DNA from 3 places in the Propioniciclava soli genome. Region 3 is predicted to be linked to each of the others. Evidence: riboswitches for the same ligand, from Rfam matches in the RefSeq annotation. Region 3 holds a riboswitch; each other region holds the start of a gene.
What was found. A riboswitch is a leader RNA that binds a small molecule or an ion and turns the genes downstream of it on or off. The one in region 3 is predicted to bind thiamine pyrophosphate.
Positions count from the first base shown of each region.

Region 1: linked by a shared signal. The riboswitch ahead of PCC79_RS16065 (YkoF family thiamine/hydroxymethylpyrimidine-binding protein) and the one ahead of PCC79_RS02015 (thiamine ABC transporter substrate-binding protein) in region 3 are both predicted to bind thiamine pyrophosphate.
Region 2: linked by a shared signal. The riboswitch ahead of thiC (phosphomethylpyrimidine synthase ThiC) and the one ahead of PCC79_RS02015 (thiamine ABC transporter substrate-binding protein) in region 3 are both predicted to bind thiamine pyrophosphate.

Region 1 covers NZ_CP115965.1:3,540,137-3,549,949, forward strand. Annotated here, with positions in the region: gene PCC79_RS16030 (HEAT repeat domain-containing protein) at 1-418, shown strand, start outside; gene PCC79_RS16035 (HEAT repeat domain-containing protein) at 431-1,501, opposite strand; gene trxA (thioredoxin) at 1,602-1,925, shown strand; gene PCC79_RS16045 (hypothetical protein) at 1,916-2,353, opposite strand; gene PCC79_RS16050 (FAD:protein FMN transferase) at 2,489-3,223, opposite strand; gene PCC79_RS16055 (FMN-binding protein) at 3,223-3,774, opposite strand; gene PCC79_RS16060 (hypothetical protein) at 3,934-4,491, opposite strand; TPP riboswitch at 4,665-4,768, shown strand; gene PCC79_RS16065 (YkoF family thiamine/hydroxymethylpyrimidine-binding protein) at 4,821-5,444, shown strand; gene PCC79_RS16070 (ECF transporter S component) at 5,447-6,085, shown strand; partial or broken gene PCC79_RS17445 (ATP-binding cassette domain-containing protein) at 6,082-6,324, shown strand; gene PCC79_RS16075 (ATP-binding cassette domain-containing protein) at 6,432-8,207, shown strand; gene PCC79_RS16080 (ferredoxin reductase family protein) at 8,246-9,757, opposite strand.
Region 2 covers NZ_CP115965.1:3,077,614-3,087,426, forward strand. Annotated here, with positions in the region: gene clpB (ATP-dependent chaperone ClpB) at 1-2,506, opposite strand, end outside; partial or broken gene PCC79_RS13920 (YnfA family protein) at 2,703-2,837, shown strand; gene PCC79_RS13925 (thiamine phosphate synthase) at 2,812-3,477, opposite strand; gene thiM (hydroxyethylthiazole kinase) at 3,477-4,265, opposite strand; gene PCC79_RS13935 (MFS transporter) at 4,255-5,595, opposite strand; gene thiC (phosphomethylpyrimidine synthase ThiC) at 5,592-7,301, opposite strand; TPP riboswitch at 7,296-7,402, opposite strand; gene thiD (bifunctional hydroxymethylpyrimidine kinase/phosphomethylpyrimidine kinase) at 7,433-8,281, shown strand; gene PCC79_RS13950 (DEAD/DEAH box helicase) at 8,302-9,753, opposite strand.
Region 3 covers NZ_CP115965.1:468,852-478,664, forward strand. Annotated here, with positions in the region: gene PCC79_RS01995 (hypothetical protein) at 1-988, shown strand, start outside; gene PCC79_RS02000 (aminotransferase class I/II-fold pyridoxal phosphate-dependent enzyme) at 955-1,521, opposite strand; partial or broken gene PCC79_RS17370 (aminotransferase class I/II-fold pyridoxal phosphate-dependent enzyme) at 1,610-1,945, opposite strand; gene PCC79_RS02005 (hypothetical protein) at 1,977-2,126, shown strand; gene serA (phosphoglycerate dehydrogenase) at 2,175-3,158, opposite strand; TPP riboswitch at 3,301-3,407, shown strand; gene PCC79_RS02015 (thiamine ABC transporter substrate-binding protein) at 3,448-4,584, shown strand; gene PCC79_RS02020 (iron ABC transporter permease) at 4,586-6,238, shown strand; gene PCC79_RS02025 (ABC transporter ATP-binding protein) at 6,232-7,317, shown strand; gene PCC79_RS02030 (glycosyl hydrolase) at 7,585-9,813, shown strand, end outside.

The sequences.
Region 1 (9,813 bases), 760 kb from region 3:
CTACCGCGCGGCCGCCAACACCGGCGACGCCTCGGTCGTGCCGTTGCTCGCCGCCCGCCTCGGCGACGGCGACGCGCACCAGACCGATGCGCTCACCAACGCGTTCGTCACCCTCGGCGGGGCGGGCGTGCCCGCCCTGGTCGAGGCGCTGACCTCCGAGCGTGTGGCGGTGCGGCGTCACGCCGCCGAGACCCTGGGCCACCTCGGCCCGGACGCCGACGCGGCCGTGGATGCCCTCACCGGTGCCACGGCGGACGCCGACGCGGAGGTGCGCGTCATGGCCGCCACGGCGCTCGGTCAGCTCGGCCCGGTGGCCGACGAGGCCCTGGCCGCGCTGGCCGCCGGTGACGACAGCGTGCTCGCCAGCGTCGCCGGTGCGCTCGCCGCGCGTCGGAAGCGACTGGCGGCGCGGGCCTGAACCCGGCGCCGGTCAGCTGCCCGCGATCCGCCGGGCGAGCAGCCGGGTGTGCGGGTCGGCGTCGTCGGCCCGCTGCCCGGCTGCCGCACGGGCCTCGGGCGTGCCGAGAGCGCCGAGCGCCGTGAGCGCAGCGAATCGGACGCTGCCCTCGGGGTCGTCCAGGGCGGCGGCGAGGGCGTCCGTGGCGGCCGGGTCGGCCACGAAGCCGAGCGCCTCGGCGGCCTGCTCGCGCACCGCCGGGCCGCCGCCCGCGAGGGCCGCCTCCAACAGCGGGACGGCCCGCGACCCGAACCGGTCGAGCGCGGAGACCACCGCGTCGGCCAACAGCGGGTCGTCGGAGCCGAGCGCCCCGACGAGGGCGAGCAAGGCGTCCGGGCCGCCCACCTGCCCGAGCGCGAAGGCCGCCTTGGCGCGGACCGCGGCGTCGGCGTCCGCCAGCCGGGGCACGAGGGCCGGGACGGCCGCCGGGTCGGCAAGTTTGGACAGCACGTGCGTCATGCGCAGCCGGACGCCGGCGTCCCGGTCCGCCAGCTGCGGCACCACGGCAGCGAGCGCGTCCGGGTGCCGCACGATCGCCCACGTGAGGTTCTCGCGGACGCCCGGCTCGGGCTCGGTGCGCAGCTGCGCCAGCAGCGTGGCGAGCGGGGCGGACGCCGGCGCGTCGAGCGCCGCCCGGAACCGCACGTGCGCCTCGGGGTGGCACAGCCGCTCGGTGAGGGCGATGGCGTCGACCACGTCGCCCCAGCCCGCGTCGGCCACGCCCACGAGGCCGCGCAGCCGGGCGAGCAGCGCCCGCTCGGCCGCCAGGCGCTCCTCCACGACGGCGATGTGGCGGGCGAGGGCGTCCGCGGCGTCGAAGGCCGGGTCGTCGAGGGCCGCGGCGATCTCGGGCAGCGCCAGTCCGAGACTCTTCAGGTGCTGGATCGCCAGGAGCCGGCGCAGGTCGTCGGCGGAGTAGAGCCGGTAGTCACCCCCGGAGCGGCCGCTGGGCACGAGCAGGCCCAGGTCGTCGTAGTGGCGCAGGGTCCGCACCGTGAGCCCGGTGCGGCGGGCCACCTCGCCGATGCGCAGCCACTCCTCCATCGCGCCACCGTAGCGCCTGAGCGCCCGGACCCGGCGGGGACGAGGAATGCCGCGCCACCCGATAGTGTTGGACGGGTACCCACACGAAGGAGAAGCAAGCATGGGTTCCGTCGCCGAGGTCACCGATTCCACGTTCGATGAGGTCGTGTTGCAGTCGTCCAAGCCGGTCCTGGTGGACTACTGGGCCGACTGGTGCTCGCCCTGCAAGCAGATCGCCCCCATCATCGACGAGCTCGCCGCCGAGTACGGCGACAAGGTCACGTTCGTGAAGCTCGACACCAACAGCAACCCGCAGGTTCCCGCCCAACAGGGCATCATGGGTCTGCCGACGCTCCAGTTGTTCGTGGACGGCACGGTCGTCACCTCGATGACCGGCGGCAAGACGAAGGCGACGCTGATCCGCGCCCTCGAGGACTACCTCTGAGCCACCGGCGCCACGGGGCCGGACGCCGCGGGCGTCCGGCGCCGCACCCGGTCGATGCGCAGGGCCAGGCCCAGCTGCGCGCCGACGAGCAGCACCAGCGCGGCCACGACGGCCAGCGCCTCGGCATGGATGACGGCGAGCACCACCGCCGCCAGTGATCCTGCCGCTGCCGCCGCGAGCGCGAGTGTGCCCGGCTCCGCGAGCCGGGCGGCGGGCAGCACACCCAGTTGGGCGATCTGGCTGGCCCAGGCCAGCGCAATGACGAGCAGCCCGGCGAGTTGGGCGACCGTGAGGTCGGCGACCGGGGTGACCGGCAGCCACCCCGCACCGCCGAAGGCCCCGGAGGGGAACAGCACCAAGAGGGCCGCACCGGCGACGGTGAGGACCAGTCGACGCAGCACCGCGTCGAGCGCACTGGGGTCACGCATGAGAACACCCTAAGAATCCTCAGACCCGTCGCGCACCCCCGACACCCGATCCGTGGTGAAATTCATTCCTTGGGAGGACGCACCTTGCCACCGGGTCGCACCAAAGGAGTCGTTCCTTGGGACGACCCCGCAGCGTCAGGCCGCGAGGAACACCGCGCTGGCCCAGACGCGCTCCCCCGCGCTGCAGGCGAGCACGTCGATGTCGTCGAGCTCCTGGGCCCGGGCCAGCGCCTCGGGCCCGCCGGCGAGGATCGCGGTGGCCAGCACGTCGGCCGTCACGATGTCACGGGCGCACACGGTCACCTGCACGAAGGTGTCGTCGGCGCCCAGCCGCCACACGTGCTCGCCACGCTCCGCGGTGCCCGACGTCGCGACGGCCCACCGCTCGGGGCCCATCTGGAACTCGGTGAACAGCTGGGACCGGTCGAGCGGGTCGACGATGCCGACCACCCACGGCTCCCCGGAGGCCCGGTGCCCGGACGCCACCACGTCACCGCCGGCGTTGAGGCACCAGTCGGTGAGGCCCTCGGCCCGCAGCACCGCGCCGGCGTCGCGGAGGGCGATGGCCTTGACGATGCCGGAGAGATCGACGACACCGTCGGGCCGGTGCGGGGTGAACGCGCCGCCGGTGGCCAGCCGCCAGGTGACCGCCTCGTCGTACACCTGCCGGAACGCCTCGGTGGTCTCGGGCAGAGCCAGCTCGCCGCGGGCGAACCGGGCGGCCTCGGTGTCGGGACGCCACAGGCTGAAGCGATCCTCCAGGGTGGCGAAGGCGGTGAGCACGGCGTCCTGGGTGGCGCGGGGGACGGGCCGGGCGCTGTGCAGACTGATCACGGTGCCCATGGCGGCGAAGACGAAGGGGGCGCCCATCACGCGGCCGCCTGGTCGAGCGCGGACTGCAGCGAGGTGAGGTAGGCCTCGGTGGTGTAGGTCGCTCCGGAGATGGTCGCCACGTCGTCGCCCTGGGCCTTCAGCACCGCGCTGCGCATGGCCGGGACGGCCCGGGCGTTGATTTGGTTGGACTTGCGGTCGCCATCGCTCACGACGGACTCCGACACCCCGGTGATCGTGCCGTTCGCCACGGTCACGGTCACCGTGACCGACCCGTAGCGGTGCCGCGCCGTCGAGCCGGTGTAGGTGCCGTCGGCCCACGAGCCGGTGCTGCTGGAAGAGGTCGTGCCGCCGCTGGACGAGGACGCCCCCGAGCCACTCGTCGCCGCAGAGCCGGAAGACGCGGTGCCGGAAGACGCGGTGTCGGAGGCCGTTGTGTCGGAAGACGCGGTGTCGGAGGGCGTCGTGGTGTCGGTCGTGGGCGGGTTGAGTGCCAGTGCGACCTGCCCCTGGGCGGTCGCCGTGCCCCAGCCAAGCCCGAGGATTCCGAGGGACGCCAACGCTGCGGCGGCCCTGGCCCTGCTGCTCATCCTGATTCCTTTCGTCGGACAGGCATCAGCCTCGGCGCCGCACCTGTGGCGGTCCTGTGGGCGGCCTGTCGGACGGGTGCGAACCCGGGCGTGCGTCCGTTCAGCGCAGGGCGACGGCGGGCACCGGCGCGGGGGCGAGGTCGCGGAAACCCCAGCGCTTCAGCTCAGATCGGCGTCGCGCTCGGCGGAGGTGGCCGTGGCCAGGACGCGGCGGCTCTCGCTGAGCGCCACCCAGGTGTCGGGTCGGACGTCACGGGCGGAGTCCCACACCACGACGCGGTGGGCGTCCGCGGTGTCACCCTGGGCAGTCACCGAGCGGGCGTTGACCGTGGATGCGGTGCCCGAGACGTCCTCGACGCACTCGACCCGGATGACGTCAGCGCCCAGGGTGCGGGCCTGGGTGAGGAAGGCGCGCCACTGGCTGCGCTGCTGCAGCCAGCCGGCGAAGGTGATCCACAGGTAGCCGGGCAGGATGACCATCGCCACGCACCACGCGGCGAACGTCGCCTCGCTGATGCCCATGACACCGAAGGGCGTGACGTAGTGGGGCCCGAGGATCGCGTAGAACAGCTGGTGCACCGGGATCGCGGCGAGGGTGAGCAACGACAGTCGGGTCACCCACGCCAACCAGGACGGCACCCGCAGCCCCTGGACCCGGCAGGGCCCCACGACGGTGAAGACGGCACTGCGGGAACGGTTCACGCGACTGCGGGGCATGGCATCTCCTGTTGTTCGGGGGACCGGAGTGGCCGTTCGTAGACAGTTCCCACGCTAGACACCTTCACTATCAATTCACCAGTCCCCCCAGGGAGGACACTCGCTGGGCCACCCGGACCACCGGATTCCCCACGCCGGCCGCAGGAGGGGGGCCCATCGGTTAGCCTGATGCCAGCAAGCCCCCGGGGAGCGCGACGCGCTGAGAAAGTCATCCTGACTGACCCGTGGAACCTGAACTGGTTCATACCAGCGGAGGGAGTCGGGCTGGGTGGGGCGTCGCGCCGCACCCGTCGTTGCCGGCCACCACCCTCAGGGGCGGAAAGGCAGGCATGGCAGCACCCACACCGTCCGCACCCTCGGCGGCCACCTACGGCATCGGGGCCCGGATCGCCCTCCACCCCATGACCGACCGGTACGTCGACATCATCACCACCGCTCTCGCCGCCACCCCGCGGCCGCCGGAGCTCGAGCTCACCACCTCGCCCGTCAGCACCTTCGTCGGCGGCCCCGATGCCGCTGTGGTCAGGTATTGCGCCGACTTGGTGGCCGCTGCGGCCCACCGCGCCGACGGTGCCCACCTGGCGGCGCAGGTCCTCCTCTCCCGGGGCTGCCCGGGCGAGGTGACCTGCACGCTGCGGCACGGGCCCTGGGTCGACGGCGAGGCGGTCGCGGTGCCGGACGCGGGCGTCCGCGCCTGGGCCGAATGGTCGCTCTACCCCCTGCTCGACGGGCAGGGGGGCGGGGCCCACATGACCCCGATCATGGACGCCATCGCCACGGCCAGGGCGTCCGGGTTGTTCCACTCGTCGGATCACTTCGTGACCCGCCTGGCCGGCGACGTCGGCGCCATCCTGGCGCTGGTGGCGACCGCGTGGCTGCGCACGGGGGCCGGCGTCCAGCACGTGGTCACCCACCTGTCGCTGTCCATCAATTCACCGACCCAGGGGGTCTGATCGTGACCACATCGCCACGCACCCCCGGCACCCACCCCCTGACGCTGGCCGAGATCGTCTCGGTCGTCGTGCTCGGCGTCGTGTTCGGCTTTCTCTACTACGCGCTGGTGCTGGGCTGGCGCGCCCTCGGGGTGCTGATGGGCCCCTTCGGCGATCTCGCCCAGAACGTGCTCATCGGGGGCTGGATCGTCGTGGCTCCCCTGGCCGTCTTCATCACGCGGCGCCCGGGCACCGGCATCCTGGCGGAGGTGGCGGCGTCCGTCGTCGAGGTGGTGTTCCTCGGCAGCCCCGTCGGGCCCATCCTGTTGCTGAGCGCGTTCATCCAGGGGCTGGGCGCCGAGGTGGCGTTCCTGCTCACCGGGTACCGCCGCTACGGGCTCGGCGTGTTCCTGGCCTCGGGACTGACCGGCGCGGCCCTCAGCTTCGTCTACGCGACGATTCGCTTCGGCTGGTGGGGCCAAGACCTGTTCGCGCTGCGCCTGGGCCTGCACCTGACCTCGGGCGTGGTGCTGTGCGGGCTCTTGGCTTGGGCGGTGGCCCGAGCCCTGCTGCGCAGCGGCGTGCTGCGGGACCTGCCGGCCGGCCGCGCGGAGCGGGCGGAGCGCGCTCGCGGGGCACTGGCGCCGGCCGGCCAGGAATGACGGGGGACGCAGCCGAGCCGCTGCGGGCCGAGGGCATCACCGTCACCCACACCGACGAGCCGGTCGTCCGGGGCCTCGACCTGGCGCTCGCCGCGGGGGACGTGGTGGCGCTGACCGGTCCGTCGGGGTCGGGCAAGTCGACCGTGCTGGCGGTGCTGGCCGGGTTGATCCCCCACACGCGGGCCGGCGACCTCGACGGCCGGGTGCTGCACCACGGCGCGGACGTCACCGATCAGCCGCCCTGGCAGCGGCGGCCTGGCTGGGGTTCCTGGCGCAGGACCCGGCCTCGTCGCTGTGCCTGGCCAACGTCCGCGACGAGCTGGCCCTACCCCTGGAGAACGCCGGCGTGCCCCGCGCCGAGATCGGCCCGCGTGTGGCCGCCATCGCCGAGCGCTGCGGCATCACCCACCTGCTCGGACGCCAGACCGGGCAACTCTCCGGCGGGGAGGCCCAGCGCGTCGCGCTGGCGGCGACCCTGGTGGGCGGGCCCGAGGTCGTGCTGCTCGACGAGCCCCTCTCGATGCTCGACCCGGACGCCGCCGCCGACGTCGCCGCGCTGCTGCGCACGGAGCTGGGCACGGCGCGGGGCACGGAGCTGGGCGTCGCGGAGGGTGCCTCGCGGAGCGGCAGGGCCCCCGCGGCGGTCATCGTCGAGCACCGCCGGGCGGAACTGGCGCGCGCCGGCGTCCGTGCCAGCCACACGGTCGCGCTCGGGCGAGGCTGCGCCGCGCCGGCACGGCCCGTGGGGGCACCCGGCCCGGCGCCGCGCCCCGCTCCCACGGCGGCCGCGCCATTCCGCTGGCACCTCACCGATGTGCGCCGCGCGCCGGACGGGCCGGTCGTGCTGCCCGGCGTCGACATCGCGCTGCGGCCGGGCACGCTCACGGCGCTCACCGGGCCCAACGGCTCGGGCAAGTCGACGCTGCTCCTGGCGATCGCCGGCCTGCTGCCCGCGCACCGCGCCGCGTTGGGTGCCCCCCGCGTGGGCATGGTGTTCCAGCGCCCCGAGAACCAGTTCGTCGCCCACACCGTGCGCGAGGAGATCAGCTGGAACGCCGATGCCCGCCGCGCCGCTATTTTGCTGGAGCGGGTGGGGCTCGCCGGGCTGGAGGAACTGAGCCCTCACCAGCTCTCCCTGGGCCAGCAACGCCGGCTCTCGCTGGTGGCCGCCGCGGCCCAGAGCCCACCCGTGCTGCTGCTCGACGAGCCGACGTTCGGGCTCGACGACGCCGGTGTCACCGCGGTCGAGGGCGTCCTCGCCGGCCTGCGCGCCGACGGGGTGGCCCTGCTCGTCGCGACCCACGACAGGGGCCTGGTGAAGCGGCTCGCGGACGCCGAGGTGCGGCTCAGCGCCCAGCCTGCCGGACGCTCGCGGCAGGCGCGGCCGCGCGTGCCGGACTCCTTCCTGGCCCGCTGCTCCCCGGTCACCACGTTCACGCTCGTGTTCGTCGTCAGCATCGCGTTGCTGTTCACCCTCGACGTCGTGCCCGTGCTGGGTCTCTGGGCGCTGGCCACCGCGGCGGCGCTGACGCTCGGCCGGGTCCCCCTGCGCCGGCTGCTGCTGTTCCAGGTGCCCGTGGCGTGGTTCGCGCTGTCGGCGTTCCTGGTCAACGTGCTCAGCCGCAGCGGCGGCGTCCCGGTGGCACAGTGGGGGCCGCTGACGATCACCGACGACGGCCTGGCGTGGGGGCTCGCGCTGGGGGCACGCTCCCTGGCGATCGGCGCCCTGGCCGCGCTGTTCGCCCTGACCACCGACGCCATCGCCTTTCTCAACGCCGCCCACCAGCAGGCGCGCGTGCCCGCGCGCCACGCGTACGCGCTGATGGCGGGCTACCGGCTGATGGAGATGCTGCCCGAGGAGTGGTGGACGCTGCGGGCCGCGCACCGCGTCCGGGCGCGGGGCGCCGGCCGGGACAGGCTCACCCTCGACGCGTTCCGGCGGGCCGCCTTCAGCCTGCTGGTCGTGGCGCTGCGGCGTGGGCAGCAGTTGGCGGAGGCGCTGGAGGCCCGCGGCCTGGGGCGCTCCCCGCGCACCGTGTGGCGTCCCGTGCGCTGGGGGTGGCGCGACGCAGCGCTGGCCGCCGGCGCCACGCTCACGATCGTCGCGGTGCTCGCGCTGTGAGCCCTCGCGCGCGCTCGGTCACGGCGTCCGGCCCACCCTCACCAGGCGAACTCCTCCCGATGCAGCCGCTCGGGGGGCAGGCCCGCGGCGAGCGCCTCGTCGGCCACCAGCTCGGTCGCGCCCGCGGGCCCGCAGACGTACACGTCGGCCTCGGTCAGCGGCCCGGTGAGGTCGGTCAGGCGCCAGTGCAGGTGGGAGGCGGGCAGCCAGGACGCCGAGCCGTCGGCCAGGACGCCGCGGTGACCGGTCAGCACGTGCAGGCGGACGCCGCGGGCCCGGCACCACGCCTCCAGCTCGGCCCGGTGGGCCACCTCGACCTCGCTGGAGGCCCGGACGATGACCGTGGCGTGGCCCGGCACGACGTCGGTGCCCTCCAGCAGGGCGCGGATCGGGGCGACGCCGATCCCGAACCCCACGAGCACCACGTCGGGGGCCGTGCGGGCGGCGTCGGTGAACACGCCGTACGGCCCCTCGATGAGCACGGGCGTGCCCGGGCGCAGGGTGCTGGCGAGACGACGGGTGCCCTCACCGAGCATGCGGACGGTGATGCGGATGGTGTCCTTGTGCGGCGCGGCCGACAGCGAGAAGGGGTGCTGGTGCCACCACAGCCCGCCCTGCAGGAAGCGGAAGTGAGCGAAGTGCCCCGGCCGGATGCCCAGCTGAGCGATGCGGCGTCCGGTCATCTCGATGGCCACGGTGTCGGGGGTCTCCCACGTCACGGCCGACACGCGCAGGCGGTGCTCGGCGGACGCGAAGAGCGGTACGAGGACGCGGTGGGTCAGCAGCACGAAGAAGGTCGCCCCCCACAGCGCCAGCCAGAACCAGTGCGCCGGCCCCTCGGCGAACAGCCCGCCCAACGAGAACTGATGGGGCAACGCGAGGAGGATGGCGGCGTAGGTGACCAGGTGGATCCCCTGCCACACCTCGTGGCCCAGCCGGCGGCGGGCGGCGGCGACGGACGTGACCGCCACCACGGCGAGGAGGCCCGTCGCGACCACGGCGAGGACGAAGTCGCCCACCCCCCACAGGGTGGCGAACTCGGCGGACCAGCTCAGCTGGTCGGCCATCGCGTACCCGGTGACGAGGTAGACGCCGTGCAGCACCAGACCGCCGAAGGTCCACTGGCCGAGCGCCTTGTGGAGGGCCAGGGCGCGGTCGTGGCCGAGGGTGCGGTCGATGAACGGCACCCGCGCCGCGAGCCACAGCATGAGGACCATCGCGGAGGTCGCCACCAGGCCGGTGAGGATGCCGACGCCGCGCATCAGGCCGGCGGCCGAGGCGGTCAGGGCGCTCCAGCCGCCGTCGTGGAGCCGCAGGCCGATGGGCAGCACCACCACCATCCAGGCGAGCACCTGCAGGGTGTCGGCGGCCCACGTCCGACGGCGATGCTGGGCGGCGTAGCGGGCAGCGAGCTGCTCCCGGACCCTCGAGGGCGCGGTTGTCGGCTGCGCGGGTGCCGGGAGCGCGGCCGCCGGGAATGCGGGCATCGGCGCAGGGGCGGACGCGCCGGCCGGCCCGGCTACGGTGCCGGGTGGCAGGGTCGAAGTCATGCTCCCGAGGGTCGACCCGGTGGCTGTGACCGACCTGTGCGCTGCCTGACGGGTGC
Region 2 (9,813 bases), 1.2 Mb from region 3:
CGCCGGCCAGCAGTCGGCGGGCGAGGGCGTCCTCGACCGAGGTCTGGATCAGCCGCTTGAGCGGACGCGCGCCGTACACCGGGTCGAACCCCGTCGCGGCCAGCCAGGCCTTGGCGGCGTCGGTCAGCTCCAGCGTGATGCGCCGATCGGCCAGCCGCGCGGCCACCCGGGCGAGCTGAATCTCGACGATGTGCGTCAGGTCGTCCTGGGACAGCGGGTCGAACATCACGATGTCGTCCAGCCGGTTGAGGAATTCCGGCTTGAACGCCTGCCGCACCACGCCCATCACGGCGTCGCGCTTCGTGGACGCCTGCAGGGCCGGATCGGCGAGGTACTGCGAGCCCAGGTTGCTCGTCATGATGAGGATGACGTTGCGGAAGTCCACCGTGCGGCCTTGGCCGTCGGTGAGGCGTCCGTCGTCGAACACCTGCAGCAGGATGTTGAACACGTCGGGGTGCGCCTTCTCCACCTCGTCGAGCAGGACGACCGAGTACGGACGCCGCCGCACCGCCTCGGTGAGCTGGCCGCCCTCCTCGTACCCGACGTAACCCGGGGGGGCACCAACGAGCCGCGACACGGAGTGCTTCTCGCCGTACTCGCTCATGTCGATGCGCACCATGGCGCGCTCGTCGTCGAACAGGAACGCCGCCAGCGACTTCGCCAGTTCGGTCTTGCCAACGCCGGTGGGCCCCAGGAACAGGAACGAACCGGTCGGCCGGTTCGGGTCGCTGATGCCCGCCCGGCTGCGGCGCACGGCGTCCGACACCGCGGCCACCGCCTCGCGCTGGCCGATGAGGCGGCGTCCGAGCTGGTCCTCCATCGTGAGGAGCTTCTCGCTCTCGCCCTGCAGCATCTTGCCGACCGGGATGCCCGTCCAGCTGCTGACCACCTCGGCGATGTCGGCAGCCGACACCTCCTCGGCCACCATCGGGACGCGGCTGGCCTCCTCCTCGGCGGCCGAATCGAGCTCGGACTCCAGCTGGGGGATGCGGCCGTAGAGAATTTCGGACGCGTGCGTCAGGTCGCCCTCGCGCTGCGACCGCTCGGCCTCGGCGCGCAGGGCGTCGACCTCCGCCTTGATCTCGCCGACCCGGTTGAGGCCCTGCTTCTCGGCCTCCCACCGCGCCTCGAGTCCGCGGAGCTCCTCCTGGGCGTCGGCCAGCTCGGCGCCGAGCCGGTCGCGGCGCTCGGTGCTGGCGGCATCCTCCTCCTTCTCGAGGGCGAACTGCTCCATGGTCATGCGGTCGATCTGGCGGCGGAGCTGGTCGATCTCCTCCGGGCTGGAGTCGATCTCCATGCGCAGCCGCGACGCCGACTCGTCGATCAGGTCGATGGCCTTGTCAGGCAGCTGGCGGCTGGTGATGTAGCGGCTCGAGAGCTGCGCGGCGGCCACGAGCGCGCTGTCGGTGATGCGCACCTTGTGGTGCGCTTCGTAGCGCTCACGCAGCCCGCGCAGGATGGCGATCGTGTCCTCCACGCTCGGCTCGCCGACGAACACCTGCTGGAAGCGGCGCTCCAGCGCCGGATCCTTCTCGATGCGCTCGCGGTACTCGTCCAGCGTGGTGGCGCCGATCATGCGCAGCTCGCCGCGGGCGAGCATCGGCTTGAGCATGTTGCCGGCGTCCATGGCGCCCTCGCCGGACGCCCCCGCGCCGACAACCGTGTGCAGCTCGTCGATGAACGTGACGACCTGGCCCTGCGATTCGGTGATTTCGCTGAGGACGGCCTTGAGCCGCTCCTCGAATTCACCGCGGTACTTGGCGCCGGCCACCATGGACGCCAGGTCGAGGCTGACGACGCGGCGTCCCTTCAACGAATCGGGCACGTCACCCTCGATGACGCGCTGGGCGAGGCCCTCGACGACGGCGGTTTTGCCGACCCCGGGCTCGCCGATGAGAACCGGGTTGTTCTTCGTGCGGCGGCTCAGCACCTGCACGACGCGCCGGATTTCCGTGTCGCGACCGATCACCGGGTCGAGCTTGCCCTCGCGGGCGCGCTCGGTGAGATCGACGGAGTACTTCTCCAGCGCCGACTCGCCCCCCTCGGCCTCGGCGCTGGTGACGCGCTTGCCACCACGCGCGGCGTTGAATGCCTCGGTGAGCTTGTCGGGGGTCGTCACCTTGGTGAGGATCGGCTGCGCGTCGGACGCCACGGCCGTCAGCGCGATGAGCAGGTGCTCGGTGGCGACGAAGTCGTCACCCAGCTGCTCGGCACGGGTCTCGGCGTCGGCGAGAACACGGGCGAAGCTGCCGGACAGCTGCGGCTGGCTCACCGAGGAGCCCGTCGAGCTGGGCAGCTTCTTGATCGCGGTCTGGGCCGCCGTGTCGATGGCGGCGGGGTCGGCGCCGACCGCGCTCAGCAGGGTGCCGACCGTGTTGTCGGGCACCATCAGCAGCGCGTGCAGCAGGTGGCTCGGCTCGGCCTGCGGGTTGCCCGCAGTGAGCGCGTTGCGGAGTGCGGCCGAGACGGCGTCCCGACTCTTGGTGGTGAGCTTGGCAGTGTCCATGGGTGCGTTCCTCCCCGGAGGTCTTGAAGAAGTTGAGTCCATCAGACTCAACCATCCTAAGGGGTCCCCTATTCCGTTGGCTCCTGCCGGGGAGGCGTCAGTCGCCGTCCGCCCAGAATCCCGGGCCGACGATCAGGGTGAGGTCGCCCGTGAGGGTCACTTCCCAATCGGTAGCAGTCGCGCCCCACGCGACCTGGGCGTCCATCTCTGCGGCAGCCTGCCCTGGGGGATGGTCGTCGACGGCTTCCGACCCGACCGCTACGACGTGATCGGCGCGCTCGTGTGCCTCGTCGGCGTGACGGTCATCATGTACGCCCCGCGCCCGGCCTGACCGCGTCCCACGCCGCCAGCGACCGCCGGACGACGTCGGCCGGATCGGCCGCCCCGGTGATCGCGCGCACCATGGCGACCCCGGCGACGCCCGTGCCCGCCAGATCGGCCACGTCCTCGACGCCCACGCTGCCGATAGCGACGATCGGCAGACGGGACGCCTCGACCAGCGGCCGGTAGCCCTCGACGCCGAGCGGCTCGCGTCCGGAGTCCTTCGTGGGCGTGGGCCGGAACGGTCCCGCGCCGAGGTAGTCGACCACGCCGACGAGCGATTGGGCCTGGAGGACCAGATCGAGGGTGCCCGTGGTGAACCCGATCACGGCATCGTCGCCGAGCAGCGCGCGGGCCGCCGGCGGCGGCAGGTCGTCGGCGCCGAGGTGGACGCCGTGCACGCGGCGTCCGGCCCGTCGCGCCGCGTAGGCGACGTCGGCCCGGTCGTCGACCAGCACGCGGGTGGTGGGGTTGGCCGCACCGACGGCGTCCGCCACCGCGCCGAGCAGCGCGAGCAGCTCGCGGGTGGAGGCCTCCTTGGCACGCACCTGGACGATGCCGGCGCCCGCGGCGGCGGCTGCGGCGGCCACCTCGACGGTGTGACGGTCGGACCCGGCGGTGACCAGGTACACGCGCAGATCGATGCCCATCACTGCTCCTCGCATCGCACGGCAGCGACGTCGGCCGCGGTCAGGGTATCGAGCGTATCGATCAGCGCGGCCCTGAAGCTGCCCGGCCCGGACGCCTGCGCCGCGGCCCGCTCCCCCGCCGCACCCAGCCACGCAGACGCCGCCAGCGCCGCCTCGAACGGGGGCGCGACGGCACAGCACGCGGCGACGAGGCCGCCCAGCAGACAGCCGGTGCCGGTGACGCGGGTGAGCAGCGGGTGCCCCGCCCGGACGCCCACCACCCGGTCGCCGTCGGTGACGAGGTCGACGTCGCCGGAGACGGCCACCACGCACCCGTGCGTCTGGGCCAGGGAGCGCGCCGCGCCCAGGGCGTCCTGCACCCCGTGGACGGCATCGGCACCCCGCCCGCCGGCTCCGCTCCCCGCCAGGGCCACGACCTCCGACGCGTTGCCCCGCACGACCGCCGGCGCACGCGTGACGAGCTCGCGGGCCAGCCGCGCCCGGACGGGGGCGACCCCGACGGCGGTGGGATCCAGCACCCACGGCCGTCCGGCGGCGCGGGCGACGTCGACGGTGGGCGGGATGCCGGCCATGGCGTCCGTGCTGAGCGTGCCGAGGTTGATCAGCAGGGCGTCGGCGAGGGCGTCCATGGTGGGCGCCTCGGCCCGCGTCTCGGTCATCATCGGACGCGCGCCGGCGGCGAGGAGGCCGTCGGCCACGATCCCCATCGAGACGGTGGCCATCAGGCAGTGCACGAGCGGGGGGTGGGCGCGGACGGCGTCCACGACGGGCGCGAGGTCAGTGGGCATCCAGGGTGTTCCTCTCGATGTCGGTGGGCGTCATGGCCGGACCGGCGGCGGCGCAGCCCGCGACCATCAGCCCGCCCAGCGCCAGCAGGGCCATCACCGGCAGGTCCGGGCCGAAGCGGTCGACGAGCGGCGGCAGGTAGAAGGGGTACAGCGCGGGCCCCACGATCGACAGCGAGTAGGCGGTGCCGTACGCCGTCGCCCGCACCCGGGTCGGGAAGATCTCGTTGAGGTAGGCGCCGATCGGCCCGTACAGCGTGACGGTCGAGACCTGCAGGGCGGCGACGCCGACGAGGGCGACGCCCAGGGCGCCGGGGCCCGCGGCGTCCGGCCGGCCGAGGACGCCCCACCAGAGCGCTGGCGCCGCCGCGGCCGCGAGGGTGCCGACGACGACGAAGAACCGGCGGCGTCCGGTAAGGGTGGAGAGGTGGCCGGTGCGGGCCATGACGAGCGCCTGGGCCACCGACGCCACCCCGAGCACGAGCGACACCTCCAGCGGGGTGATCCCGAGCCCGGGCAGGCGTTGCGCGACGACGATCACGACCATGTTGGTACAGAACCACAGGCCCGTCATCAGCCCGAAGACGCGCCAGAACGGTCCGGCCCAGCGCCCCGCCAGCACGTCGGCGAGCCCGACCGCCTCGCCGGGCGTCCGACGGCGCCGGACGAACACGGGCGCGTCCGCGACGCGCCGGGCATAGAAGACGAGCATGACGAGCGAGGCCAGCCCCCCGGCCACGAACGACACCCGCCAGCCCCAGGCGGCGTAGGCGTCCGGGCCGAGCAGGGCCAACAGGGCGACGGTGACGAAGGCGATCGTGGCCTGCGCCCACGGGGCCATCGCCATGATGCGACCCGAGACGAGCCCGCGGCGCCGCGGGGTGGACCACTCCATGGCGAGCGGGATCGCGGACGTGTACTCCCCGGCCAGGAACGCTCCCCCGACGAAGCGCAGGGCGATGAGGAGGCCGATGGTGGCCGCGCCGAGCATGTGCCAGTCCGGAACAGCGGCGATGCCGAGCGTGCAGGCGGCCGTCCCGGCGAGGGCGATCTTGGTGGTGCGGGTCCGGCCGATGCGGTCGGCGACCTGACCGAAGACCATGGCGCCCACGGGGCGTCCGATGAGGGTGGCCATGATCACGAGGGCCGCGGTGGTCGCCGTCGCGTGCGGCCCGGCCAGCGCCGGCAGCGCGGGGGCCAGCGCGGTCACGGGCAGGAAGATGTTCACCTGATCGACGTAGTTGCCCCACACACCGCCGCGGACGGCCGAGCGCCCGTCCGGGGACAGCTCGGGAACGAGCCCGCCCCGACGCCGCACCGACGGCAGGGTCACCGGCGCACCTCGGCGACGTCGAGGTAGACCGAGCCGCCCCGCTCACGGAACTCGCGGGACTTGGCCGCCATACCCTCCTGCGCCCCGTCGGCGTAGCGGGCGCGGATGTCGGCGCTGATCCGCATTGAGCAGAACTTCGGCCCGCACATGGAGCAGAAGTGCGCCGTCTTGGCGGGCTCCGCCGGCAGGGTCTCGTCGTGGAAGGCGATGGCGGTCTCGGGATCCAGCGAGAGGGCGAACTGGTCGTGCCAGCGGAACTCGAAGCGGGCCTTGCTCAGGGCGTCGTCGCGCACCTGCGCGCCGGGGTGGCGCTTGGCGACGTCGGCTGCGTGGGCGGCGATCTTGTACGTGATCACGCCGGTCTTGACGTCGTCGCGGTTGGGCAGGCCCAGGTGCTCCTTGGGCGTGACGTAGCAGAGCATCGCGGTGCCGTGCATCGCGATCACCGCGGCGCCGATGGCCGAGGTGATGTGGTCGTAGCCGGGCGCGATGTCGGTGACGAGCGGGCCCAGCGTGTAGAAGGGGGCGCCGTGACACCACTCCTGCTCGAGCTCGACGTTCTCGGGCACCAGGTCCAGCGGGATGTGCCCGGGACCCTCGACCATCACCTGCACGTCGTGGGTCCAGGCACGCTCGGTGAGCTCGGCCAGCGTCCTCAGCTCGGCGAACTGGGCCTCGTCGTTGGCGTCCGCGATGGAGCCGGGCCGCAGCCCGTCGCCGAGGCTGAACGCGATGTCGTAGGCGGCGAAGATCGCGCACAGCTCGTCGAAGTGCTCGTACAGGAAGGACTCGCGGTGGTGGGCCAGCATCCAGCCGGCCATGATCGAGCCGCCGCGGCTGACGATGCCGGTGACCCGCTCGGCGGTCAGCGGCACGTAGCGCAGCAGGACGCCGGCGTGCACGGTCATGTAGTCCACGCCCTGCTCGGCCTGCTCGATGACGGTGTCGCGGTACACCTCCCAGGTGAGGTCCTCGGCCTTGCCGTCCACCTTCTCCAGCGCCTGATAGAGCGGCACGGTGCCGATGGGGACCGGCGCGTTGCGGATGATCCACTCCCGCGTGGTGTGGATGTCGTCGCCGGTGGACAGGTCCATCACCGTGTCGGCTCCCCAGCGGGTGGCCCACGTGAGCTTCTCGACCTCCTCGGCGATCGAGCTGGTGACCGCCGAGTTGCCGATGTTGGCGTTCACCTTGGTGAGGAAGGCCCGCCCGATGATCATGGGCTCTGACTCAGGGTGGTTGATGTTGGCCGGGATGATCGCCCTGCCGGCAGCGACCTCCTCGACAACCTTCTCGACCGCGACGCCCTCGCGCAGGGCGACGTAGCGCATCTCCGGGGTCACGACGCCGGTGCGCGCGTAGTGCATCTGGGTGACGCGGCGGCCCTCCTTCGCGCGCACGGGCGCGTGGGCGCGTCCCCGCCATTGCTCGGACGCCGCACCGCGGCGGACGGCGGTGCGCCCGTCGTCCGCCAGGTCGCGCGGACGCACCTCGTGGCGTTCGGTGTCGCCGCGGTCGTCGATCCACGCCTGGCGGGACGGGGGCAGGCCCTGCGTCGGGTCCACCTCGGGGCCGCACGTGCGGTAGACGAGCACGTCGGGATTGGGCCGCCCGTCGGGTGAGTCGGCGAGGCTGATCGCGGTCACCGGGACCGTGACGTCGCCGTCGGTGAGCGTGCTGGGGCGGTGCTGCGGATGCGTCTCCATGGACATCTCTCTTCCTACGCCGGCATGATCCGGACAGGTTCGACGGTCCAGGCAGCGTCAGCCTGATCTCAGCCCGTGCTCGGGCGCCCGTGGGATGTCCTCATCTAAGCACATCTGCATAGGGTGGGCGAATGAGCAGTCCGACCGCGCGCCCTGTCTGCCTCTCCATCGCCGGCTCCGACCCCAGCGGGGGTGCCGGCATCCAGGCCGACCTCAAGACGTTCTCGGCCCTCGGCGTGTACGGGGCCGCCGCGCTCGCCGGCCTGACCGTGCAGAACACCCAGGGGGTCCGGGACGCGCGCGGGGTCGACCCGGCGTTCGTGGTCGCGCAGGTGGCGGCGGTCGTGGACGACCTGCCCGTCGCCGCCACGAAGATCGGCATGCTGAGCGACGCGACGACGGCGTCGGCCGTGGCGGGGTTGATCCGCGAGCGGCGGGACGCGTTCGGTGTGATCGTCCTCGACCCGGTCATGGTCGCGACGTCGGGCGACCGGCTGCTCGCCGAGGACGCGGTGGAGGCCATCCGGGCTGACTTGCTGCCCCTGGCCGATCTGGTGACGCCCAACCTGCCCGAGGCGGGGGTGCTGCTGGGGGTCGCGGAGGCCGAGGATGTGGACGGGCTGCGGGAGCAGGCGCTTGCCCTCATCCGCGCCGGGACGCGAGCCGTGCTCGCCAAGGGCGGCCACCTGCGCGGCGACGCCCTGCTCGACGTGTTCGCGGACGCCGCGGGCGTGGCCGACCTGACCGGTGAGCGGATCGCCACCCGCAACACCCACGGCACCGGCTGCACGCTGTCGTCGGCGATCGCGGCGTGCGCGGCCCGGCGCGGCGACACCCGGGAGACGGGAGTCAGCCGGGCGGCGATCGAGGACGCGCGGCGCTATCTGGCGGACGCCATCGCCGCGGGCGCCGGGTGGCGGCTGAGTCGGACGCCCGAGTCGGGGCACGGCCCGGTGGACCACTTGGTCACGTTGGGCTGAGGGCTCCGGGGGTGCCCGCCTCAGCGGGAGCGGCGGCGTCCGCTGGAACGGCCAGCCGACGCCGAGAACGCCGCCGCGCCCCCGGTGGACCCCGCACGGGCGGCAGCCGGTGCCCGACCGGCTCCGGTGCCCGCGCCGGCGCCGCGTGGCCGGCGTCCGGGCTCCTGGGGCGACTGACCGCGCGAGGCGGACTGCTGGCGTCCACCCGGACGACCCGAGCCGCGGCCCCGGCCGCCCCGCCCGGACGCACCGCGCGCCGAGGCGTCGGTCGGTGCCGTGGGGGTGCGCTCGGCGACCTCGGCCGCGGAGTACACCAGCCGCGTCCCGGGGGCCAGGCCCTGCAGCTCCTCGGTCGTGGCGGGCATGACGCGCGGGGTGATCTTCGCGGCACGCATGAGGCCCTGGACGTCGCGGCGCTGGTCCGGGGTGGCGATCGTCACCACGGTGCCGGCGGAGCCGGCGCGCGCCGTGCGGCCCGAGCGGTGCAGGTAGGCCTTGTACTCGGTCGGCGGATCGGCGTGCACCACCAGCGCCACGTCGTCCACGTGGATGCCGCGAGCGGCGATGTCGGTGGCGACGAGCGTCTCGACCCGGCCGGAGCCGAAGGCGTCCAGGTTGCGCGTGCGGGCGTTCTGGCTGAGGTTGCCGTGCAGGTCGACGGCCGGAATGCCGCGCCCGTTCAGCTGCTTGGCGAGCTTCTTCGCGCCGTGCTTGGTGCGGGTGAACACGATCGTGCGGCCGGGCGCGGCCGCCAGGTCGGCGATCACGTCGCTGCGCTCGGCCGGCGTCACGGTGAGCACGTGGTGCTCCATGGTGGCGACCGGGGACTGCGGGGAATCCGCCTCGTGGACGACCGGGTCATGCAGGAACTGCTTTACCAGCACGTTCACGGCGTTGTCGAGCGTCGCCGAGAACAACAGCCGCTGGCCGCGCGCCGGGGTGGCGGCGAGGATGCGCTTGACCGCGGGCAGGAAGCCCATGTCGCTCATGTGGTCCGCCTCGTCGATGACGGTGACCTCGACGTCGCGCAGCGAGAGGTGGCCCTGCTCGCTGAGGTCGAGGAGGCGGCCCGGCGTGGCGACGAGCACGTCGACGCCGGCGGTCAGCCCGCGCACCTGCGGGTTCTGGTTGACACCGCCGAACACGGTGAGCACCGAGAGCCGGGCGGCCTTGGCCAGCGGGGCCAGGGCTGCGGCGATCTGGGAGGCGAGCTCGCGGGGGGGGGCGAGGATGAGCGCGCGAGGGCGCTTCGGGGCCGGGCGCTGCCGGTCGCCGGCCAAGCGGGCGACCAGCGGCAGGCAGAACCCGTAGGTCTTGCCGGAGCCCGTGCGGCCGCGGCCGAGGACGTCGCGCCCGGCGAGGGAATCCGGCAGCGTCGCGGCCTGGATCGGGGTGGGGGTGGTGATGTCGCGCTCGGCGAGGACCTCGGCGAGCGCGGCGGGCACGCCGAGGCGTGCGAAATCTGAAGTCATGGGTTGTTTCCTGATTCGTGGGCGTCTCGCCCGGCGCGCCCGCCTTCGTCTGATCCGGTT
Region 3 (9,813 bases):
CTCGCTGAGCGTGCTCGGTTGGGCCACCGCGTGGCTGTGGCTCTCGTGGCTCCTCGGCCTCGCGATCCAGGGCCTGTCCCGCTCGGTCAACCTGATGCTGGCGCGCAGCCTGTACCCGCTCGGCGTGGTCGCTGTGGTGGCCCTCGGCCTGCAGCTGCTCGTCTTCCCCGCCGAGGTGCTCTTCCTCTTCCCCACCACCTGGTACCCGTGGGTGCAGCTGGCCGCCGTGGTGGCCGTGGCGGTCGGGGTGGTGGCCCTCGTGGGGGTCGTACGCGACACTCTCCTGCCCCCGCGCCCGCCCCGCACGCTGGCGGACGCGCTCATGGCCGCCGCTGAGCCGGGAACCGGAGCGGCCGGGCGGCCGGGCGCGTGGGGACGCCGGCTGCGGCGTGAGCTGGCGGCGACGCTGCCCCACGGCGTCCCGTTGGTGGATCGGGTGCGCGTGGCCGTCGCCCACCGGGCGGCCGTGCTGCTCCGGTACGCGGCGACCGCGGCCGTGGTGCTCGTGTTCGGGGTCGTCGCGCTGGTGTGGGTGCGCGGGGCGTTCGCCGAGGGCTGGGTGGCGCTGCTGGTCGCCCTGGCGTTGGCCGCCGAGACGCGGCTCCACCGGTGGCGCCGCGAGGGGCTGCTCGACGGGTTCGCCGAGCCCGACCCCTGGGCGGGGCGGGGGCGTTACGACGCCTGGTGGGGGCTGTCCGCCGGGCTGGCCCTCGTCGTGACGCTGCGGACGACCGCGGCCATGGGAGGGCTGCGCGACGACCCACTGTGGTGGTACGGCGCCGCGGTGGTGCTCGCCGCTGTGGCCGCCGTCGTTCCGTTCCGCTGGGCGAACACCCATCAGGGCGAGATCTTCGCCGCCTGGCTCGAGCGTCACCCCGAGCGCGTGGCCGAGCTCGAATCCCTCCGGGCGAGCTGGCCGGAGGACTCCGACGCGCCGTTCGGGGAGCTGCCCGCTCAGGCGGCGCGGCGTCCGACCGATCGGCGGTAGTCGTCCAGTCCGCCCAGGAGGCGGTCGACGTCCGGTGTGGGCCGGACGACCAGGCGCAGGAACTGGCTGGTCAGGCCCAGCTTGTTGCCGCACTCGCGGACGTAGACACCGTGCTCGGCGAGGAGGAAGTCGCGCAGCTCCGGGCCCGACCAATGGTCCGGTAGCTTGACCAGGACGAAGTTGGTGCTCGTCTCGAACACCGACAACGAGCCGAAGGTGCGCAGCCGCTCGGCCATCGCGCGCCGGTCGCGGGCGGCCAGCGCCAGACTGTGACGGTAGGCGTCCCGGTGTTGACCCAACATCCCGACGACAGCCTCGGCCAGGGAGTTGAGGTTCCACTTCGGCAGGGCCTCACCGACGCGGCGGGCGAGCGCCGGGTTGGCGACGAGGTAGCCGAAACGGACGCCGTGCAGGCCGAAGTTCTTCCCGAGCGACTTGAGCACGATGACGTTGCTGCGCAGCGGCGCGACGTCGACGACGGAGCGGGCCTCCGCGTCGTCGACGAAGTCGATGAAGGACTCGTCGACGACCACGAGGTCGAGATCGGACAGTTCGTCGAGGAACGCGAGTCACCTGGTCGCGGGCCACGATGCCACCGTCGGGGTTGTTGGGCTGGCAGATGACGGCCGCCCGCGAACCGCGCTCGCGGATGAAGCGGGCGTAGTCGGCCAGGTCGAGGGCGAACCCGTCGGCCTCGCGCAGCGGGTACAGGTCGACGCGCTTGCCTGTCTCGAACGGCTGGTCGGTCCAACGGCCGAAGGTCGGTATCGGCACGGCGATGCTCTCGGTGACCAGGAGGTGGTCGATCCAGGTGATGAGTTCGGTGGAGCCGTTGCCCATCGCCACGGTCTGGGGGTGCAGGCCGAGCAGGTCGCTGAGCCGCCGGGTGGTGGCCGCGGCGTCGCTGGGGTAGTAGGTCAGGAGCTCGGGCAGCGCGGCGGACAGCTGGTCGAACATCGCCGGGGTGGGGAAGTAGCTGTTCGTCGGGATGCAGAAGTCGACGACGGTGCGCCCGGAGCCCGCCGCCTCCTGCACCTCGAAGAAGGAGGCGGAGTGGGCGGCACGGGTGAGGGAGCGGACGTTCATGCTGGTCTCCTTGGTGGTGGTGGTGGTGGTGGTGATGCGGCGGTCGTGGTGAATGCGTGTTGGGGGTGCGGCGTCGGGATGGTGCGGGCAGGGGTGGGCGTCAGGCGGCGCGGGAGGCGCGGCCGGTGGTGCCGGTGAGGTGATCGGTGAGCTTGCCCGCCACGTGGGCGGCGATGGCGGCCTGGGACTCCTCGGTTGATCCGCCGATGTGCGGGGTGAGGATGACGTTCGGCAGGCCCTGCAGGGCGGAGGCGAAGGCGTCCGAACGGCCCGACGGTTCGTCGGGGAAGACGTCGAGCGCGGCCCCGGCGAGCTGGCCGGACGCCAGCGCGTCCTGCAGCGCGGGCAGGTCGACGACCGGGCCGCGGCTGAGGTTGACGAGCAGCGCGCCGGGCCGCATCCGGCCGAGCTCGGCGGCGCCGAGGAGGCCGGCGTTGCCCGCCCGGCCGTCCACGTGGAGGCTGACGATGTCGGATGCCCCGAGCAGTTCGTCGAGCGTCCGGGTGGGCGTGGCGTGGCCGATCGGCTGGCGGTCGGCCAGGTCGTGGAACAGCACGCGGAGGCCGAGCGCCTCGGCGACGACCGACAGCTGGCTGCCGACGTTGCCGTAGCCGACGATGCCCAGGGTCCGGCCGCGCACCTCGCGGCTGCCCTCGGCGGTCTTGTGCCAGCGGCCCGCGTGGACCGCCCGGTCGTGGACGGTGAGGCGGCGGCTGAGGGCCAGCAGGTTCGCCACCGCGAGCTCGACCACGCTGCGCGTGCTGGCGTGGGGGGCGTTGAAGACGGCGATGCCGAGTTCGTCGGCGACGGCCAGGTCGATCTGGTTGGTGCCGACACAGAAGGCGCCGACCGCCTCCAGATGTTCGGCGCGCTGCAGGACGCGGCGGGTCAGGCGGGTGCCGGAGCGGATGCCGAGCACCCGGACGCCGGACAGCGCCCGCGTCAGGGCGACGTCGTTGAGCGCCTCGGCGCGGTGGTGGACGGTCAGGCCGGCGTCGCGGAGCGGGGGGATGGCGTCGGTGTGGACGTTGTCCAGCAGAAGTGCCTGGCCGGCGGTCCCGGGTCGGGGGGCCGTGTGGGTCATGTCAGTTCCTTCGCGGTGTCGGGCGACCCGTTCGGGGCCGTGAAACCACCGTGTCGGCCGCGTCTGTGGCCCTGCTGTGTGCCGGGGCGGGGGCGCGCTGTGACCCTGCGGGTGGTCGCGGGGCCACGCACGCTAGGGTGGGGAATGAAGACAGGGGAGCGCCCGCAGGGGCGCTGAGAGTGCGGAGCGCCGCAGACCCTCGCACCTGATCCGGTTCGCACCGGCGGAGGGAGTCGAGCTCTTCGGCCCACGGCGGGCCGACCCCTCCTACGAACGGGAGGACCATCGCATGACCGATCGCCAGCACCCCGGACGCCCCACCTCGCCCGGCTGGGGCCGCCGGACCGCGATGCTTCTGGTGCCGGGCCTGCTCGCGCTGGCGGCCTGTACCGGCCCGGCGGCCACCCCGACGCCGGCGGCGTCCGACACGGCCCCGACGCCCACCACGTCGCCGACGCCCACCGCGTCCGAGTCGACCACCCTGACCGTCGTGACGCACGACTCCTTCGCGTTGAGCCAGGAGCTGCTGGACGAGTTCGCGGCGCAGACCGGCTACACCGTCACCTACGTCGCGCCCGGGGACGCCGGCAGCCTGACCAACCAGCTGGTGCTGACGAAGGACTCCCCGCTCGGTGATGTGGTGTTCGGCATCGACAACACGTTCGCCGGGCGGGCGCTGGACGAGGACGTCGTCGTGCCCTACGTCGCCGAGGCCCTGCCGGAGCAGGAGGCGGCGACGTTCGCCGCGGACGACACCCATCGGTTGACGCCGATCGACTTCGGGGACGTGTGCATCAATGCCGATCTCGACTGGTTCGCCGAGCGCGGTCTGGGGGTGCCGACGACGCTGGAGGATCTGGCCGACCCCGCCTACCGGGATCTGTTGGTGGTGTCCAGCCCCGCCACCAGCTCGCCGGGCCTGGCGTTCCTCATCGCCACCGTCGAGTCCCAGGGTGAGGACGGCTACCTCGACTACTGGCAGCGGCTCCGCGACAACGGCCTGCTCGTCGCCCAGGACTGGACGGAGGCCTATACGGTGCAGTTCTCCGGCTCCTCGGGGCGGGGGCCGCGGCCGCTCGTGCTGAGCTACGCCACGTCGCCGTCGTTCGAGGTGGTGGACGGCGCCACGCACACCGGGGCGCTGCTCGGCACGTGCTTCCGGCAGGTGGAGTACGCCGGCGTGATCGCGGGGGCGCAGAACGAGATCGGCGCGCAGAAGTTCATCGAGTTCCTGCTGAGCGAAGCGGTGCAGGCCGACATCCCTGAGCAGATGTACATGTACCCCGTGCAGCGCTCGGTGGAGCTGCCGGCGGAGTGGGTCGAGTTCGCACCGCTCGCCCAGCGGCCCTACACGATGACGCCCGAGGCTATCACCGAGGGGCGCGACACGTGGATCCGTGACTGGACGACGACGGTCATCGGCTGAGGTGAGGCTGCGCGTCGGGCCGGCGCTGGGCTGGGGAGCTGCCGCCGGCGTCCCGCTGGCCTTCCTGGGGGTGTTCTTCGCGTGGCCGGTCGCCGCGCTGGTGGGGCGGGGGCTGTTCCCCGACGGCGCCCTCACGCTGGATGGGTTTGCCGCGGTGCTGGCGTCCCCGCGCACCGGCCGGGTGGTCACGACCACCCTGGCGCAGGCGGTGGCCGGGACGCTGGCGTCCCTCGCGCTCGGCCTGCCGGCCGCGTGGGTGCTGTACCGGACGCGGTTCCCCGGCCGCGGCATCGCCCGGGCCGTCGTCACCATCCCGTTCGTGCTGCCCAGCGTGGTGGTCGGCGTCGCGTTCAAGTCGCTGGTGATCAGCACCGGCCCGCTCGGGTTCCTCGGCCTCGACGGCAGCTTCGCGATCGTCGTCGCCGCCCTGGCCTTCTTCAACATCGCCGTCGTCGTGCGCACCGTGGGGGGGATGTGGGCGGGGCTGGACGGCCGTCCGGCCGAGGTGGCGGCCGTGCTCGGCGCGACGCCGCGACGGGTGTTCGCGACCGTCACCCTGCCGGCCCTCGCGCCCGCGATCGCGTCCAGCGCCGCGTTGGTGTTCCTGTTCTGCGCGTCGGCCTACGGGGTGGTCATGGTGCTGGGTGGCCCGGCGTACGGCACGATCGAGACCGAGATCTGGTTCCTCACCAACCAACTGCTCGACCTGACGGCGGCGGCCGCGCTCTCGGTGATCCAGCTGGTGGTGGTGACGATCAGCCTGGTGATCTCGGAGCGGCTGCAGAGCCGGTTGACCCAGGCGCAGCGGCTGCGCACCGGGGAGTCCGGCATCCCGCGCTGGCGGTGGCGCCGTGACGGCTGGGCGACGCTCGTCACCGGTCTCGTCGTGGTGCTCGTCGCGCTGCCGCTGGGCAACCTCGTGGTGCGCTCGCTGCGGACGGCGTCCGGGTGGGGCCCCGACCACTACGTCGCGCTGGTCGCTGGGCCGTCGGGGCCGCTCTCGATCCCGGTGGGTGATGCCATCGGCAATTCGCTGCGGACGGCTGTGCTGGCGACGGTGTTGGCGCTGGTGCTGGGCGTCCTGGTCAGCCTGGTGGTGTCGCGCCGGCCGCGCTCGCGGGTCGGACGCCGCGCGCTCGGCGTCCTCGACCAGGTGTTCATGCTGCCGCTCGGGGTCTCGGCGGTGACGGTGGGGTTCGGCTTCCTCATCACGCTCAACCGGCCGCCGCTGGACCTGCGGAGCTCGATGGTGCTGGTGCCGATCGCGCAGGCCATCGTCGCCCTGCCGCTGGTGCTGCGCGTGCTGCTGCCCGTGCTGCGGGCCATCGACCCGCGCCTGCGCGAGGCGGCGGCCGTGCTCGGTGCGGGCCCCGGCCGGGTGCTGGCCAGCGTCGACCTGGCGATGGCGTCCCGGGGGCTCGGGTTGGCGACGGGGTTCGCGTTCGCCACCTCGTTGGGGGAGTTCGGCGCCACGTCCTTCCTCGCGCGGCCGGACGCGCCGACGCTGCCGGTGGTGGTGTTCCGGCTGATGGGGCGTCCGGGGTGGGAGAACCAGGGCACGGGCATGGCGGCCGCGGTGCTGCTGGCCGTGATGACGGCCACGGTCATGGCGTTGGCTGAGAGGATGAGACCCATGGAGGCGACCACATGGTGACCGGGCTGACCGTGCGCGACGCCGTGGTGCGCTACACCACGACCGAGGGGGACACGCGGCGTCCGCCCAACCGCCGGCCGATCCTGAGCTGGGTGCCGCCGCCCCGGCCGAAGCCGGGTGCCACGCGCACCATCACGGCGGTGGACGGGGTGTCGCTCGACGTCGGACCCGGGGAGATCGTCGCGCTGCTGGGTGCCTCGGGCTCGGGCAAGTCGTCGCTGCTGCGGGCGATCGCGGGGCTGGAGCCGCTGGCGTCCGGATCCGTCGCGTGGGACGGGGCGGATCTCGCGCGCGTGGCCGTGCACAAGCGCAACTTCGGGCTGATGTTCCAGGAACCCGCGCTGTTCCCGAATCTCGACGTGGGCGCCAATGTGGCGTACGGGCTCCACGCGTTGCCGCGGGCGCGGCGGTCGTCGGTGGCCGCGGAGTTCCTCGAGCTGGTGGGGCTGCCGGGCTTCGCGCGGCGCCGCGTGACCGAGCTGTCAGGCGGGCAGGCGCAACGCGTGGCGCTGGCGCGCTCGCTGGCGCCGCGGCCGCGGTTGATGTTGCTGGACGAGCCGCTCTCGGCGCTCGACCGAGCGCTGCGGGAGCGGCTGGTGGAGGTGCTCGGCGAGGTGCTGCGCGCCACCGGGACGCCCGCGGTTCACGTGACGCACGACCAGGACGAGGCGTTCGCCTTGGCCGACCGGGTGGCCGTGCTCGCCGACGGGGCGCTGCTCCAGGTGGGCACACCCGCGGAGCTCTGGCGCCAGCCGGCCTCGGCCGCCGTCGCGCGGTTCCTGGGGTACGGCACGTTCCTCACCGACGCAGACGCTGCGACGCTCGGGGTGGGGCGGCCCGCCGCGTCCGGTCTGATGGGCCTGGGGCCGGCGAGCCTGGTGCTGGACGCCGGCGGCGTCCGCCTGCCGGTGCGCGCGGAGAACGTCCGCCGGGGATACGTGTCGATCAAGGTCGAGCTGCCCAGCGGCCAGGTCGCCGAGGTGCGTGCCCCGGAGGCGACGGGGCTGGACGCGGTGGGCGTCCGCCTCGATCCGGACGCCGTGGCGGTCGTCCGGGACGCGGACCCCACCGCCCGCTGAGGCGTGTGATCTGGCATTTGGACCCGAGGAAATGGCGCCATGGCGCCATTCCCTCGGGTCCAAATCGGCGTCGCGGGTGCCCGGCCGCGGTTCACCGGCAGGGCACCCCGCGCCGGTCGCCCCCGCCGTATGCTGAACCGGATGGCCATCGCGCGTCGGTGAGGCCTTCCCCACCACTGGGCCGGCGCTCCATCCCCCAGCGCAGGGGGGTGCCCGACGAGGCCGGGCGCGGGTGCCGGGGCCAGCACTCCAGGAAGAGGGAACACCGTGGACTTCGCCAGCACCGTGACGGGCTTCGCCGAGCCGACGATCGAGTACCGGCCCGACCAGCGGTGGTGGCTCGCCGAAGGCCTCCACACCGATGCGACGCTGCGCACCGAGATCGCCGCGATGCACCGCCTCGGCTTCGGCGGCATCGAGTTCCTGGCCATGGACGAGGAGGGGGTCGACCACGCCCGCTACGGCTGGGGCGCCGAGGAGTGGGTGCACGACTCGCAGGTGGTGGTGGACGAGGCCACCCGGCGGGGGATGGCGGTCAGCTTCACCTCGGGCACGAACTGGGCGAACGCGAACCTGCCGACCATCACGCCCGAGAGCCCCGCGGCGGCCAAGGAACTCAACGTGACGGTGGAGGAGGTCGCGGGTGGGGCCACGCGCACCGGCGCCCTGCGGCGCGTCGATCTGGCCGCGTTCTCGCCGTCGGTGCTGGGGCACCGGGGAGCGGTGTCGGAGCAGACATTCGTCGCTGTGGTGGCCGCGCGGGTGCTCGGCACGACCGAGCTGGGCAACGTGCTGGACGTCGACTCGGTCGTGGATCTCACGGCCGACGTGGTGGACGAGACGCTCGACTGGACGGCCCCCGAGGGCGACTGGCGGTTGTACGCCCACTGGATGCACGGCACCGGACAGACGGCGTCGCCGTCGGCGAGCGTCAACTACACCGTGAACTACCTCGACCGCGACGGCGTCGACGCCGTCACCGACTACTGGGAGCACGAGGTGCTGACGCCGCAGCTGCGCGCGCAGATCGCCGCCAACCCGCGCGCCCAGATGTACATGGATTCGATGGAGCTCACGGCCTACGGCGAGGGCGGAATGTTCTGGGGCCGGACGGTGGCCGAGGAGTTCCGGGCCCGCCGCGGCTACGACATCACCCCGTGGTTGCCGTTCCTGACCCGGCGGGTGGCGATGATGGCCTCCCAGACCATCTACCGCAACGAACCGGACGCGGCGCACGCCGGGGCGGTCGAGAAGGTGCGCTTCGACTACGTCGCCACCCTGACCGACCTCTACATCGAGAACATGCTGCGCCCGTTCGCGGCGTTCCTGCACCACCACGGCATGACGTTGCGCGCCGAGATCAGCTACGGGCTGCCGTTCGAGCTGACGCGTCCGGGGCCGGAGGTCGACGGCATCGAGACCGAGTCGCTGGAGTTCGGCGCGCAGATCGACGCCTACCGGCTGATGGCCGGCCCGGCGCACCTGTTCGGCAAGCAGTACAGCTCCGAGACGGGCGCCACGACACGCAACTACATGCTCGACCACCGGTTCTACGACCAGATCATTGCCACCCAGCTCGCCGCCGGCATCACCCGGACGGTCCTGCACGGCTGGGCCAGCCCCGCCGGTGCAAGGGAAACCACCCGGTGGCCGGGCCACGAGGGCATGTGGCCGGAGTTCTCCGAGCGGTTCGACACCCGCCAGCCCGGCGCCGAATTCTATCCGTGGTGGACGACGGCGCTGGCCCGGTGCCAGTTCCTGCTGCGGCAGGGGCGTCCGCGCATCGACGTGGGCATCCTGCGCACCGACCACTTCACCGACAACGTCTCGGGCATGCGGTTCGTCGACGACGACGGCACCCGGGTGGCCGACGAGGTCGCCTACGGCATGTGGTGGATGCGCAACCGGCAGAACCACTGGTGGGCCGACCTCGGCATGCAGGACGCCGGCTGGACCTACGAGTTCTTCGACGGCTCCCTGCTGCTGCGCGACGACGTGCGCTTCGCCGACGGGGTCGTCCAGCCGGACGGGCCGGGCTACCAGGCGCTGATCGTGTACCAGGACGCCCTCGATGCGGACGTCGCCCGGCGACTGCTGGGCTGGGCGCGTGCGGGGCTGCAGGTGTTGCTGGTGGACGGCAGCCGCGAGCTCGTGGAACTGCAGACCCGGCGCTACCGGACGCACGGGGCCGCCGCCGCGCGGACCCACGGCCTCGACGGGCGCGACGACGAGCTCACCGCGACGATCGCGGAGTTGGTGGCACTGCCGAGCGTGGCGCGGGTCGGCGACCCGGCCGACACGGTGGCGGCGCTGCGCCGGCTGGGGGTGACCGGCCGGGCGGAGTTCGTCGAGGACAACCGCAGCGTGCTGACTCACCTGCGCGAGGACGGCGACCTGCTCCACCTGTACGCCTACCACTTCCTCTACGACACTGGCGAGCCCGTCGACGTGGACGTCACCCTGCCGGGCTCGGGCCTGGTGCACCGGCTGGACGCG